2 regions of the Vreelandella sp. F11 genome follow, and region 2 is predicted to be linked to the other one. Evidence: predicted binding sites of a transcription regulator. Region 2 holds the regulator's gene; the other holds the start of a gene.
What was found. Region 2 encodes LexA, which represses DNA repair genes until DNA is damaged. Its sites were predicted from a motif close to TACTGTNTANNTANACAGTA; they were not measured.

Region 1: the regulator LexA is predicted to act here: its motif matches at 4,935-4,954, upstream of ACFIOZ_RS06820 (LexA family protein).

The regions. Positions count from the first base shown of each region.
Region 1 is NZ_CP170448.1:1,499,382-1,505,973, forward strand. It holds gene ACFIOZ_RS06800 (YbfB/YjiJ family MFS transporter) at 1-409, shown strand, start outside; gene ACFIOZ_RS06805 (sodium-dependent transporter) at 485-1,948, shown strand; gene ACFIOZ_RS06810 (LBF_2804 family protein) at 1,953-3,062, opposite strand; gene ACFIOZ_RS06815 (Y-family DNA polymerase) at 3,121-4,422, opposite strand; gene ACFIOZ_RS06820 (LexA family protein) at 4,468-4,911, opposite strand; gene ACFIOZ_RS06825 (hypothetical protein) at 5,082-6,485, shown strand.
Region 2 is NZ_CP170448.1:2,604,059-2,610,650, forward strand. It holds gene ACFIOZ_RS11855 (pyruvate, water dikinase regulatory protein) at 1-664, shown strand, start outside; gene ACFIOZ_RS11860 (hypoxanthine-guanine phosphoribosyltransferase) at 708-1,286, opposite strand; gene nagZ (beta-N-acetylhexosaminidase) at 1,350-2,387, opposite strand; gene ACFIOZ_RS11870 (L,D-transpeptidase family protein) at 2,451-2,987, opposite strand; gene ACFIOZ_RS11875 (TetR/AcrR family transcriptional regulator) at 2,965-3,657, opposite strand; gene lexA (transcriptional repressor LexA) at 3,924-4,604, shown strand; gene ACFIOZ_RS11885 (energy-coupling factor ABC transporter permease) at 4,613-5,284, opposite strand; gene purU (formyltetrahydrofolate deformylase) at 5,309-6,163, opposite strand; gene ACFIOZ_RS11895 (ribonuclease J) at 6,395-6,592, shown strand, end outside.

The sequences.
Region 1 (6,592 bases), 1.1 Mb from region 2:
CCGTCGGGTGGGCTATTTAGGGGCGTTGATGATCGCTATGGGTATTCAAGTCGTAGGGATTGTGCTTCCCGCCATTACCGCGAACGCAGCGGTAGTGCTACTAAGCGCGGTACTTTATGGCGGCACCTTCCTTGGCTGCGTCAGCTTGGTGCTGACAATGGCGGGCAGGCTCTATCCCGCTAGTCCTGCGCGGTTAATGGGGAAAATGACGCTGGCATACGGTGCCGCCCAGATATGCGCCCCGGCGTTAACCGGTATGTTGGCGGAAGCCTCTGGCCATTATGGCGTTGGACTATGGCTGGCGGGCGGTTTTGTAACGCTTGGCGTCGTGCTGCTGGCCTGCTTGCGCCGGGTTGATCAAACCGCTCAGCGCTTGGATGCCGCGGCCAAAGCCACGGTCTACGCTTAGAAGTTGGGGCTTAGTGGGCTTTGGCCGCAAAATCCTCTAGGATAGGCGGCTTTTTCAGACAGGATAACTGCGCAAATGACCACTTCTGGGCAACCTCGCACCCAGTGGCTAGGCCGCTGGGGATTTATATTGGCAGCCACCGGCTCGGCGGTGGGGCTGGGCAATATCTGGAAATTTCCCTATATGACGGGGGAGTACGGTGGCGGCGCCTTCGTACTGGTTTATCTGGTATGCATCCTGGTCGTAGGGGTGCCGATCATGATGGCTGAAATCGCTTTTGGACGGCGTGGCCGCGGTAGCCCAATCGATGCTGTCCGCCGAGTAGTGAACGAGTCCGGACGTTCATCGGCCTGGTCGCTGTTTGGTTGGATGTCCATGTTGTGTGGCTTTATGATCCTGTCGTTTTACGTGGTCGTGGCGGGCTGGTCATTCTCCTACCTCTGGAAAATGCTCACCGGCGGCTTAAGCGGAGGCACTGTGGAGGAACTGGCGGCCGTGTTTGGCGCCAATAATGCCAACCCCTGGAATCTCGGTTTCTGGAGCTCGCTGGTAACGCTAGCAACCATGGTCATTGTCGGTAAAGGTGTGCAGGAGGGGATTGAGAAAAACGTCCGTTGGATGATGCCAGGGCTGGTGATCATGCTGGTGGTGCTGATTCTGTTTGGCGCATTCTCCGGTGGTTTTGGCGACGCCTTTGCGTTTCTGTTCTCGTTTAACACGGGCAGCCTATCCAGCGAGGGGATGCTGGCCGCGTTGGGACATGCGTTTTTTACGCTTTCGCTGGCTGCTGGCGCGATCATGACGTACGGCAGCTACTTGCCCAAAGACGCTTCCATTGCCCGTACGACGCTCGGGGTTGCCTTGGCGGACACGGTGGTTGCGCTCATGGCGGGGCTGGCTATTTTCCCGGTTATTTTTGCTAATGGCATGGATCCAGGGGAAGGCCCTGGGCTTATCTTTATGAGTCTGCCCATTGCGTTTCAAGCGATGCCGCTGGGCACGCTGTTTGGCATTCTTTTCTTTATCATGCTCTCTATGGCTGCGCTCACCTCGTCGATATCCATGGTCGAAGCGACCATTTCATGGCTATGCGATAACAAAGGCTTCTCGCGGCGTTCGGCGGCGTGGAGCACAGGCATTGTGCTGTGGTTGATCAGCACTGCGGCGATGCTCTCGTTTAATGTGGGCGCCGACTGGACGTTGGCGGGTAAGACGTTCTTTGACTGGCTGGACTACCTGACGTCGCGCTGGCTGATGCCGCTGGGTGGTCTGGGCACGGTCGTGATGGCGGGCTTTGTGCTCAACATCAATATCATGCGCGATGAGCTTGGCCTTAACCTGCGCCTTTATGCGCTATGGCTGCTGATGGCTCGCTATGTCAGCCCGCTCGGTATTCTGGTGATTTTTGCCAACGTGCTAGGGCTTTATAGCGTGACGTTTTCAGTGCACTGGCCTTGGCTCTTGGCGATTCTGGTCGCCATGGTGGTGCTGGGCGAAACGTTAAGCCCGCGGCTGCGCCAAGCGCTGAAAACAGCGTAATACGCTACGGCACTTGCCCCGATAACAAACGCTGCTGCTGAGCTTTGACCTCATCGCTGCGCAGCGGCGTTTGGCAGGTTGCAAACACCTCTGTTAAGAACCGCTTGCGTGAGCCTTTGTAGGTGCCGCTCAGTAGCGTCGCCTGGGTAAGTGCATTAATCAGCGCTTTACGTGACTCGCCCGTAAGTTGCGCGTAGTCCTGTAGCGCGGCTGGCCAATCAACGTCGATCGCCTGTGGTTTATCAGGCAGGCTATTCAGCAGGCGAGCCAATAGCAGCACCAGGTTGGGGTGGGGGTGTTGGTTGCGCATAATAAGCTCGCCAACCCCCTGGGCCACTAGGCGTCGGGTGTGTTCATCGCTGTTTGTTAGCGTTTCCATCAAGTGCTTAACCAGTGCGGGGCCACGGGCCTGTAAATAAGCTTCTTGAATAATGCGTGCGGCAATCCAGGCGTTCCATACGGCGTATAGCGGCCCGGTTAATAGGGGTAAAAAACCGCGCAGCGTGAGTCGCCCCAATAGTCGACGCAGTAGTAAACGCAGTAGAAAGCTACTTAAGCTGATTTTTAAGCGATATAGCAGTGCTCTAAGTGTTAGCTTCCAGCCATGCAGGTAGGCGTGGGGGTCTACGCCATAAATAAGACTACCAGGGCTGGGGTACTCCAGCGCCGACCGAGAAACGCCGTGAACGGTCAACTGAATATCGGGTTCAAGAGTATCTGTTTGACCGTAGCGTAGTCCCGCCAAACGGGTAATGCTCGCCACGCCGCGCAGCGCATTCCAGTATAAAAAGCCGATTTCCAGAGCGGTAATCAAGCCTGCAACGGCCAGATAGCCGCCCCAGTAGGGGAGTTGCTCCCTAAGGCTCATGGCTTCCCAGTGGTTAGTGGCAAACTCACGCATCCACCATTCGGCGCTGCCAATCAGCGTGCCGGAAATCAAACCAGCGAGCGCTGCCCAGGCAATGATCCAGCGCCGTGCCCGCTTCAAGGCCTGAGGGTCGGGGGAGTCAAGTGCCGGGTGGCGGGATAAATAGCCCTGTACATAGCGGCTAGCCCAGCGCTGCGCTAGGTCGGGGGATGGGGCGTACTCTTTATCTGGCCGAGTGAGAGACATGAAAAAAAGCGCTTCCTGCGTTGGCGTCCGTTAAATCCGATAAACGCTAGGGTAACGGTTACGTACGCGAACTACACGCATCGATAGCGCCTGGGTGAGTGCCTACTTTCATAAGTTCATCCCAGCGCGTGGTATAGCGGTCTGAGCGATGGGCGCAGCGTAACTGCCAGGCGGCTGGCGCATTTGTCATGCCAAAGCTGATTGTGCCCTGCCCCAAGCGCTGGTTGATTTGATCAATGGTTGCCATCAGCACCGGGTGGCGATCACGGGCAGGTTGATGCAGTAACGACATTTGGTACTGTTCGGCATCTACTAAATCCAGCAGCATCACACCGGCCTTCATAAATTGGTAGCGGGGGCGATGAATCAGCTCAAGACCTTGGCGGACAGCATCAAGGATCACCCGGGTGTCGTCGCTGGGTGAGGGCAGGGCGATCAGCTTCTGCGGGAAGTATTGCAACTGATCGCGACGATGGCGGTTAGTGTTGAGAAATACCATCACCGCACGGGCTAAACTGCGCTGCTCGCGAAGTTTTTCAGCGCTGCGCTGGGCGTGACGGCGCAGCGCGTTACGCACCTCTGCAAACACACCGGTTGGTTGGCCGAAAGAGCGGGAGGTCATAATGCGCTCTCGGGGCTTGTCTAGCGCGTTCATCGCCAAACAGGGTACGCCGCGTAACTCAAGCGCCGTACGCGCTAGTACCACCGAGAAGCGTTTGCGGAGCTGTTTTTCATTGCTTTCACGCAAGTCCCAGGCGGTGTTAACGCCGCCAATGGCCAAACGCTCGGCAAGCCTGTGGCCGACGCCCCATACGCTGCCTACCGGTGTACGTCTGAGCAACGCCTCCGTGGTGTGATCCTGCCCATTAAGTAAGCAAACGCCTTGGTAGAGAGGGTCTTTTTTGGCAAGATGATTGGCCAGTTTGGCGAGCGTATGGGTGGGTGCCAGCCCAATGCACACCGGCAAGCCCAAGTGGCGGCGTATACGCTGGCGCAGGTGTCGCCCCAGTGCCTCACACTGCTTGCGGGTAAAGCCTTCTAAATAGACGAACATCTCATCTATCGAGTAGGGGGCCACCTCCGGGCAGGCATCGCGTAGTAGTTGAGTCAGCCGCCTAGACATATCGCCGTAGAGCTCGTAGTTGGATGAAAGCAGGTGAATCTCTCCGCGCTGGCGTAGCCCTTCAAGCTTAAAGGCTGGCGTGCCCATGGGAATATCCAGCGCTTTCAACTCCGCTGAACGGGCGATCACGCAGCCGTCGTTGTTTGACATCACCCCAACAGGCCTGCCTTCCAGTGCGGGCTGAAAAACCCGCTCGCAGCTTACGTAGAAGTTGTTGGCATCGATTAGACCGATCATCGCCACCCCTCATCTCAAATAGGCCAGTTAGCGCAAAGAAGCGTGTCAACGTACATATTCGTGCACAACGGCACGCACTACGCCCCAAAGCTGGCAGTCGCTGCTTTCAAGGGGCAGCGGGGGGTAGTTTGGGTGACTCGAACAGAGGTGCGGTGTGCCCCGGTAAAGCGCGTAGCGTTTAACCAACGCCTCGCCCTCCAGCATAGCGACCAAAATATGCCCCAGGCGCGGCTCAATACTGCGGTCAACAATCAGCAGGTCGCCTTCAAAAATACCCCAGCCTTCCATGCTGTCGCCGGTGGCGGTGACATAAAACGTCGCAGTGGGGTTTTTAACCAGGCGTGTATTGAGATCCAGCGTGCAGGGCTCGTAATCCTGAGCAGGCGAAGGAAAGCCGCTAAAACCAGCGCGGCCCATAAAGGTTAAATAAGGCAGCGGCTGAGAGCTTAACGGCAAGGCTGGCGTAAAGTGAGTTGACTGGCCCGGCATCGTCGGCATCCTGATTCTTAAGATATTGTATAAATATACAGTATTTTGGGAGGCGAAGGAAAATGCAAAGTAAGCAAGGGGCTTTAACGAAGCCTCCGAACAACTCGCTTGGTAACTCACTTTTATTAGCTTAATGATATGCTTAAGGTATCTTACAAGGAGATCATGGCATGCATTCCTTCGGTGATTCCCGGTGCCTTATCATCGGGCTTTCGACTCTTTTGCTTTCGGGCATGGTGAATGCGTCGCCCGAGCAACTTGAGGCGGATCTTCGTGAACGCATGATCGGCGAGGGCGATAGGCTCACTTTTAGCCGTATTTATGAAGACAGTGAACAGCAACGCTATATTGCCGAGGATGTAGCCATTACTCACGCCAACGGCGATGTGATTACCCTCGAGCGCTATAGCGTCGAGGGAGCTTATGAGCACCCCGACCAAGTAGTGATGGAGAGCATAGCCTTGATAGAAGCCGGGCAAGCCGCTCCACTATTCAGTATCGCAACGTTAGTGTTGCCCCAGCCATCCCGGGCGGTGTTCTCTTCTGAAGATTTTGATCAGGCGGTGGAGAGTGTCTCTTTCAACGCCGTGACGGCTAGCGATATCACGCTACGGATAGAAGACGGTGCGGCAGAGAGTGCTTTAACAGAGATTAGTCATACTCCTCTGGAAGGTTATATTCACATTGATGACGTCACTCTGGAAGGGTTGAGTCGCAGCACTTTAGAGCTTTTGGACATAAAGGGGATCAGTGCAGAATTCAAGGATCTAGAGAGAGACATCACCTCTGAGCTCGCGCTAACGAATCTTCGCATTGAACAACTGGTCGGGCTAGACAACCCAGGGACAGAGAGTATCGAGCACGCTGAGCTGAACGGCTTTAGCCTGACGGGCGACAACTGGCAAGTACTGCTTGAGCGGCTCTGGGTTAACGGCAGCAGCTATACCGGCGATGCGGGCTTTGAGGGGGCTTATTTCGATGTGGCCGAACTGATTCACCTTGTGCCCTCTGCCGAGCGCGAAGCGATTCAGAGTCTGAACAATGTACTCACAGGCGGCACTGGGCAGCTACGGGCAGAAGGGCGCAGCCACTCCCACTGGGAAGAGGCGGATGAGGGCAACCGGCTGATATCAGACGGATCCTTGACGTTAAGCGGTGCTGCCGGGCTTGAGTTCACCATGAACCTTCCTGTCACGCTACCGAAAGGGGCGACTATCGAGCAGGCAACACGCAACCCCGAACTGTTAGAGTCGGCAACATTGCATGGCGGCAACGTAGTTATTGCTTACTCCGATGAAGGAATGTTGCCGCGCTTAACCGCTGAAATAGCTGCCCAGCAGCGCATTACCGAAGAGCGGGTGATCTCCCAGGCCGTGGCCCAAGCCCAGCAGTTTGGCCAACTGCTAGGCCCGCAAGTCACCAAATTAATGACCGGTATGGTTGATATCATGGCGGGATATTCCCAACAGCTAACCGTCAACTTGGCGCTACCCAACCCGTTTACCCTTGATCAACTGATTATGAATCCTATGGGCAGTGCTGAGCAGCTGAGATTTACTTTCCAATTAGAGTAGCTCTTCTGTCAGCCTGGTTGTCCACTTGGTCAGTATTTAATGGCCAGGGCAACATGAAGCACACTCATGTACGACCTGACGCGGATGCGATGAAAGTCGCGTCAGGC
Region 2 (6,592 bases):
CAACCGCGACGGTCACCGCCCGATCATTATCGACACCATTGTGGATCAGCAAATACGCGACGTTATTCGTAAGGCGTCCGGCTTTAAAGTTGATATTTTTTCAACCTTTCTGGAGCCCTTAGAGCAAGAGCTAGAGACCCACTCCTCCTACAGCGTTGGGCGCACTCACTCGATTGGCAGCGATGATGTCTACATGGATCGTATCCACTCGGTGCATTTCGCACTGGATAATGATGACGGTGCGCGCACCCACCAATACGATAAAGCGGATATCATTCTGGTCGGCGTCTCGCGCTGCGGCAAAACTCCCACCTCGCTCTATCTGGCGCTCCAATTTGGGATTCGGGCGGCCAACTATCCGCTGACGGAAGACGATTTAGACGAAGACGGCATGCTCAAACTACCTAAGGCACTCGCGCCCTATCGCAACAAACTGTTTGGCTTGACCATTGATGCACGCCGTTTATCGGCAATTCGCAACGAACGACGCCCCAATAGTCGCTATAGTTCGATGGATCAGTGCCTACAGGAAGTGCAGCAGGCTGAATCGCTCTACCGCACCATGCACATTCCCTATATAGATGCGACACGCTTCTCGGTGGAGGAAATTTCAACGCGGATGATTGCTGAGACGGGCTTAGCGAGGCGTTTCTCGCCCCGCTAAGTCAAAACTACACAAGTGAAAAACTGCGCAAGCCCCCAGTGAATTACATCCCTTTGGGGGCAAAAATTCCCGGCGCGTTGCGCCAGTAGCCTTTGTAATCCATACCAAAGCCAAACACGTAGCGGTCAGCGACTTCAAGGCTGCAATAATCAGCTTTCAAACCGGGCACGGCTTTGCGATTGTGCTGTTTATCCACCAATACAGCGGTGGTGACGCTGGCGGCCTGGGCCTCTTCGCAGTATGCCAAAATAGCCGCCAGCGTCGCTCCCTCATCCAGGATATCGTCAACAATGACGACGTGACGACCCGCCATGGGCACTTCGGGTGAAACGCGCCAAAACAGCTCACCACCGCGCAGCTCGTTACGATAGCGAGTGGCATGCAGATAATCCACTTCCAACGGAAAGCCCAAGCGGGTAAGCAGGTGCCCGGTGGTAATCAATCCACCATTCATTACACAGTAAAAAACCGGCAGCTTATCGCCTAAATCCCGTGTAATTTCTTCCGCCATACGATCCAGTGCCCGCTCTACCTCTTGCTGAGAAATGAGGCAGTCGGCGTTATCCATCAACTCGCGCATTGAGTCCAGCGACTCTAATGCTTCTTTGTCCAACTTTGACATCTACCAACTCCACGCGGGTTAAAACTTCATTTATTAAAGCTAGGGATTTATTCTGCGCTGGGCTTACTCTGCTTTCGCGCTGGGCTTAGGATTATCCGCTAGCGCTTCCAACTGAGCGTGAGTCCGACGCCAACGGCCCAGTGCGCTAAGCGCGTCCAAGTCTGGCCGAGCACGGCTATAGCGCAGTTTGGCGGGGCGCTTGGTGTTGACTCCCTGGCAGGCAGCCATAACATCAAGCGCAGCGGCTCGGTCGTTACATACCAACAGCATATCGCAACCGGCGGCCAGCGCTGCCTGGGCACGCGCCTTAGGGTCACCCGCTTCGTGCGCGCCTGCCATGCTCAGGTCATCAGAAAAAACGCAGCCTTTGAAGCCTAGCGACTCCCGAAGCATGCCCAACCAGATGGGTGAAAATCCCGCGGGGCGCGTGTCGAAGGCGCTATAAATAACGTGCGCAGGCATGACGCCATCCAGCTGTGAGGCCAACTGGGTGAAGGGAACAAGATCATGCTGTTTAATCACGTCTAACGGGCGGTCATCTACCGGCAAGGCAACATGGGAGTCCGCCGCAACGCCGCCATGGCCAGGGAAATGCTTACCCACAGCGGCCATACCGGCATCGTGAAGCCCTTGAATAAACGCGCTGCCCAACTGGGCAACGTGGTGGGGATCGCTACTAAAACTACGATCACCAATAACGCTGGATAGTCCGCTTTCAACATCTAATACAGGGGCGAAGCTCAGATCCAATCCGCAGGCGGCCATCTCCATCCCCAACAGCCAGCCCGCATCTTTGGCCAATGCCCGCCCCTCCTCCGGGGCAGCGCGATAGCACTCGCCAATACGCGCCATGGCGGGCAGACGTGTTAACCCCTCTTTAATGCGCTGAACGCGTCCGCCCTCTTGATCCACGGCGATCAGTAAATCAGCACGCACGCGGCGAATATCACTGCAGAGCTGGCGAACCTGATAGCCATTCTCGACATTGCGGGCAAACAGAATAATTCCCCCGACCGTCGGTTCTAGCAGCAAGCGTTTCTCTGCAGCCGTCAATTTTGGGCCTTCAAGGTCAAGCATGACCGGGCCTAACGGTTGAGTCATCGTGATTGATCCATTAAAAGGGGCGATGATTCTAGACGATCGTCTAGCGGTGTCAAAATCTGGCTAATCGAAAGACTGACGACCACCGTGCAGCCAAACAGCGGTACCTGGTAAGGCTAATGAATAAATGTAGAGCAAATCACTATTGCGTAAACGAATACAGCCATGAGAGGCAGCCACTCCCATGGGCTCGTCGGGGGGCGTACCGTGAAGGTAAATATAGCGCCGCTGCGAGTCCACCTGTCCACCACGATTCACGCCCTTTTCCAAACCACACAGCCAAAGAATACGGGTCAGAATCCAGTCACGCTCGGGGTGTGCCTCGGCCAGCGCAGTTGAAAAGGTTTCACCTGTCCAGCGGCGGCCTCGGAACACCGCATTTTCGGGCATATCTTCACCGATGGCAGCGCGCACATAGTGCCAGCCATGGGGCGTTTTGCCACTGCCGTTGTGCTCCCCGTTCCCGGCGGCACCGGATGAGATGGCACACTCATGGAGCACTTTAGGCCCTCGCCAACAGCGCAGCTGCTGTTGACTCGTATCAATCTCCAGCCAGATATTCTCAGTCGGGGGTAGCTCAGCTAGCGTAGGCGTTCGCATGTTTTCCTTCTTCAGGTTTAGCTGCTTCAAGGGCCGTGGGTAACGGTGCATTCATGGCAGCCACCACTACCGGGAGCAACCGCCTGACCAAATCACGCACAGAGACCTGTTCGTGATAATCCTTCTCTGCGATATCGCGTAGCGCATCGAGGCCAGACAGGGTAAAGATTACCGTGCCGAGCATAAAGTGTAGTCGCCAGAAACGCTCCGCGTCAGGCAGGTCTGGCGTTGCTTTTCTTACCAGCTCGGTGAAGCGGGTGAACACATCGCCATACTCTTGCTGTATATATCGTCTGAGATGCCCCTGGGCCTGGCTGTAGGCTAGGCCGAGCAGGCGCATGAACACTTTTAAGCTATTGCGCTCGGCAGGTACCGCAAGAACGGTTGTGGCCATCGTCTCAAGCAGTGTTTCAAGTGGAATCACACGCCCGGCGTGTTGGCCTTCAAGCTCATCCAGAGCGGTATGAAAACGCTGATTAAACGGATCCAGATAGCGGGCAAAAACAGCCTGGATCAGGGCTTTTTTGGAACCAAAATGGTAATTAACCGCGGCTAGGTTGACACGCGCTTTGCTGGTGATGTTGCGCAGTGAAGTCTCGGCAAAACCCCGCTCTGCAAACAGCACCTCGGCGGTATCGAGTATACGGGTCACCGTATCAGATTGAGCCATGTCGCTCTCCAGGGAAACAGGTGTTTAAAACATAGCAAAATACTATGCCATAACCTTGGTGGGCTCAACGCTTGATTTATTGATAAAATGTGGCGCGTTAAATAAGCAGAAGCTTAGTTTCAAACGATTAGAAAAATTGTATGGACTTCGGCATTAGGTAGTGACAAGGCATATACTGGACAGAGGAACATACTGTATACTTAACCACTTATTGATTAAGTCGCCATTTAACTTGTTACTGTCTATTCATATTTATGGAGTCTGGTATGTCGCGTCCGCTAACCGCTCGCCAACAGCATGTGTTTGATTTTATCGTTAAAACGATGGGCGAATTTGGCTACCCTCCTACCCGTGCTGAAATTGCCAAAGCACTGGGCTTCCGCTCTCCCAATGCGGCTGAAGAGCATCTGCGTGCGCTGGAACGCAAAGGCGTTATTCGCATTATCCGTAACACCTCTCGTGGCATTCGTCTGCCCAACCAGGAACCTCAAGAGATCCTCGATAGCGCCGCCACTGCGTTACCTGCTACCAGCGTTGAACCGCTGCCCACTGGTCTGCCAGTCATCGGTGAGGTTGCCGCTGGCAGTCCCATTTTGGCAGCTGAACATATTGATCGTTACTGCCCGCTGCCGGCTGAGTACTTCACACCCAAAGCCGACTACCTGCTGCGCGTGCGCGGCCTTTCCATGAAGGATATTGGCATCTTGGAGGGTGATTTATTGGCGGTTCATCGCACTGACCGCGTGCGCGATGGCCAGATCGTGGTGGCTCGCCTGGAAGATGAAGTAACGGTCAAACGCTTCAAACGCCAAGGGCACCAAGTAACGCTGTTTGCAGAAAACCCTGACTTTGCGCCTATTGAAATCGACCTGCGCTCCCAATCCCTCGATATCGAAGGCGTTGGAGTCGGCGTGATTCGTGGCGGCAACGGTCAGGCACTCGGTTAGTCACTCGGCTACTGCAAGTCGATATAGCGGTGGTCATTGAAGGTAGCCACCCAGTTTGGGTGATAGACCAACAGAATGCTTAACAGCATGCCGCTAATAAATGCCTCTGAAGGCATTAGCAGCGGCAAAAAGCGCGCGTACTCCTGAGCGAGATAGATCGCCTCAGGGTCAGTCCCTGCGACGATAATCAGCAGCACCGCTGCCAGCCCTCCCCCTAGCGTCGCCAGCGCCGCACCAAAAAAACCGCAGGCAAACAGAAACACCATCAAGTTATCCGGCAGGCGGCGATCTACTAACCGCCATACCGTGCCAATCACAGCCGCCGGAACGATTCCCGTCACCAGCACATTCGCCCCCAGCAACAGCCACTCATTGCGGCCAATCACCACCATAGCGACATTGATCAGCACGTTGCTGATCAGCGCTAGCGGCGCTTTAAAAACGAGTGTCATCAAAACTGTGAAGACCAGGTGCAGCGTTAGCCAATCAACCGCCTGGGCACGAAGCTGCCACATCAGCATCACCGCCAGCGTAGCCCCTAACCAGCGATGTTGAAGCGCTGTATCCTCGATTAATACCTGCCAAGGCCGCCGCCATAGTGCACACGCCATCACGCCTAGCGAAAGTAGCCAGGTGAGCAGCAGCGCCCAAGGCGCTAATACACTTTGCGCAAATGACATGGCGGCCTCTCAAGTTGATGAGCGTTAGCTAAACACCACGGTCTTGTTGCCGTGCACCAGCACGCGATCTTCCAAGTGCCAGCGCAAACCGCGAGCGAGCACGGCTTTTTCGACATCACGTCCAAAGCGTACTAGATCCGTAGGTGTGTGGCAGTGGCTAACGCGATGGATATCCTGTTCGATGATAGGGCCTGCGTCGAGTTCCTCGGTCACATAGTGGCAGGTAGCGCCTATCAGCTTAACGCCACGCTGGTAGGCCTGGTGGTAGGGCTTAGCCCCGGCAAAAGAGGGCAGAAAGCTGTGGTGAATATTGATCACTCGCCCCGCATAGCGCGCACACAGCTCGGGGGGCAGTATTTGCATATAGCGTGCCAGCACCACGCAGTCAGCGCGAGCGCTGTCGATTTCGGCTTGAACCTTGGCAAACGACGCTTGCTTATCGTCAGGGTCGACCGGTACATGGTGGTAAGGAATGCCGTACCACTCGCTCAGCGAACGCATATCGTCATGGTTGGAGATAACCCCAACAATATCGCAATCCAGCTCACCCGCCTGCCAGCGGTAAAGTAGATCTACCAGGCAGTGTGACTCCCGTGACACCATCAGTACCACCCGGCGACGCTGCTGGGTATCCACTAGTGACCACTGCATATTGAATTCGCTAGCCACCGGCTCAAACGCCGCGCGCAGTGCTTCCACCGACATACCCACCGAATCCGCCAGGATTTCATAGCGCATAAAAAAGCAGCCGGTTTCTAAATCTGAGTGCTGGCTGGCTTCAGTAATAGAGCCGCCCTGCTGGGCAATAAAGTTTGAAACCCGTGCAACAATACCTACCCGATCAGGACAGGAAACCACTAAACGATAATAATGAGACATGTGAGCTACTCTTGACCTATTTTCTAAGGTAATTATGACAAACCAGCGGCTTAGGCTTCATATTGTATCGGAAGGCCAAGGATGATTGTTAGCCGCCCCTGCCTTCCCGTATAGTTAAGTCACTACTTTTTAGGTTTTTCATAACAGATGCATTCATCACGCGTTCAAATTCGTCCCCGTCGTCGTCCACCGCTGCGCCTTTTGCCGCTGGGGGGATGCGGTGAGATTGGAATGAATCTAACGCTATACGGTTATGACGATTACTGGATAGCCGTGGACTGCGGGATGATGATTCGCCAGGATCTTCCCAACTCGCCGCTACAAGTGCCCAATCTCGACACACCGAAAGCACTAGGCATCGTGCCCAAAGCGCTGTTTATTACCCATGGTCATGAAGACCACATAGGCGCAGTCGCATGGCTCTGGCCG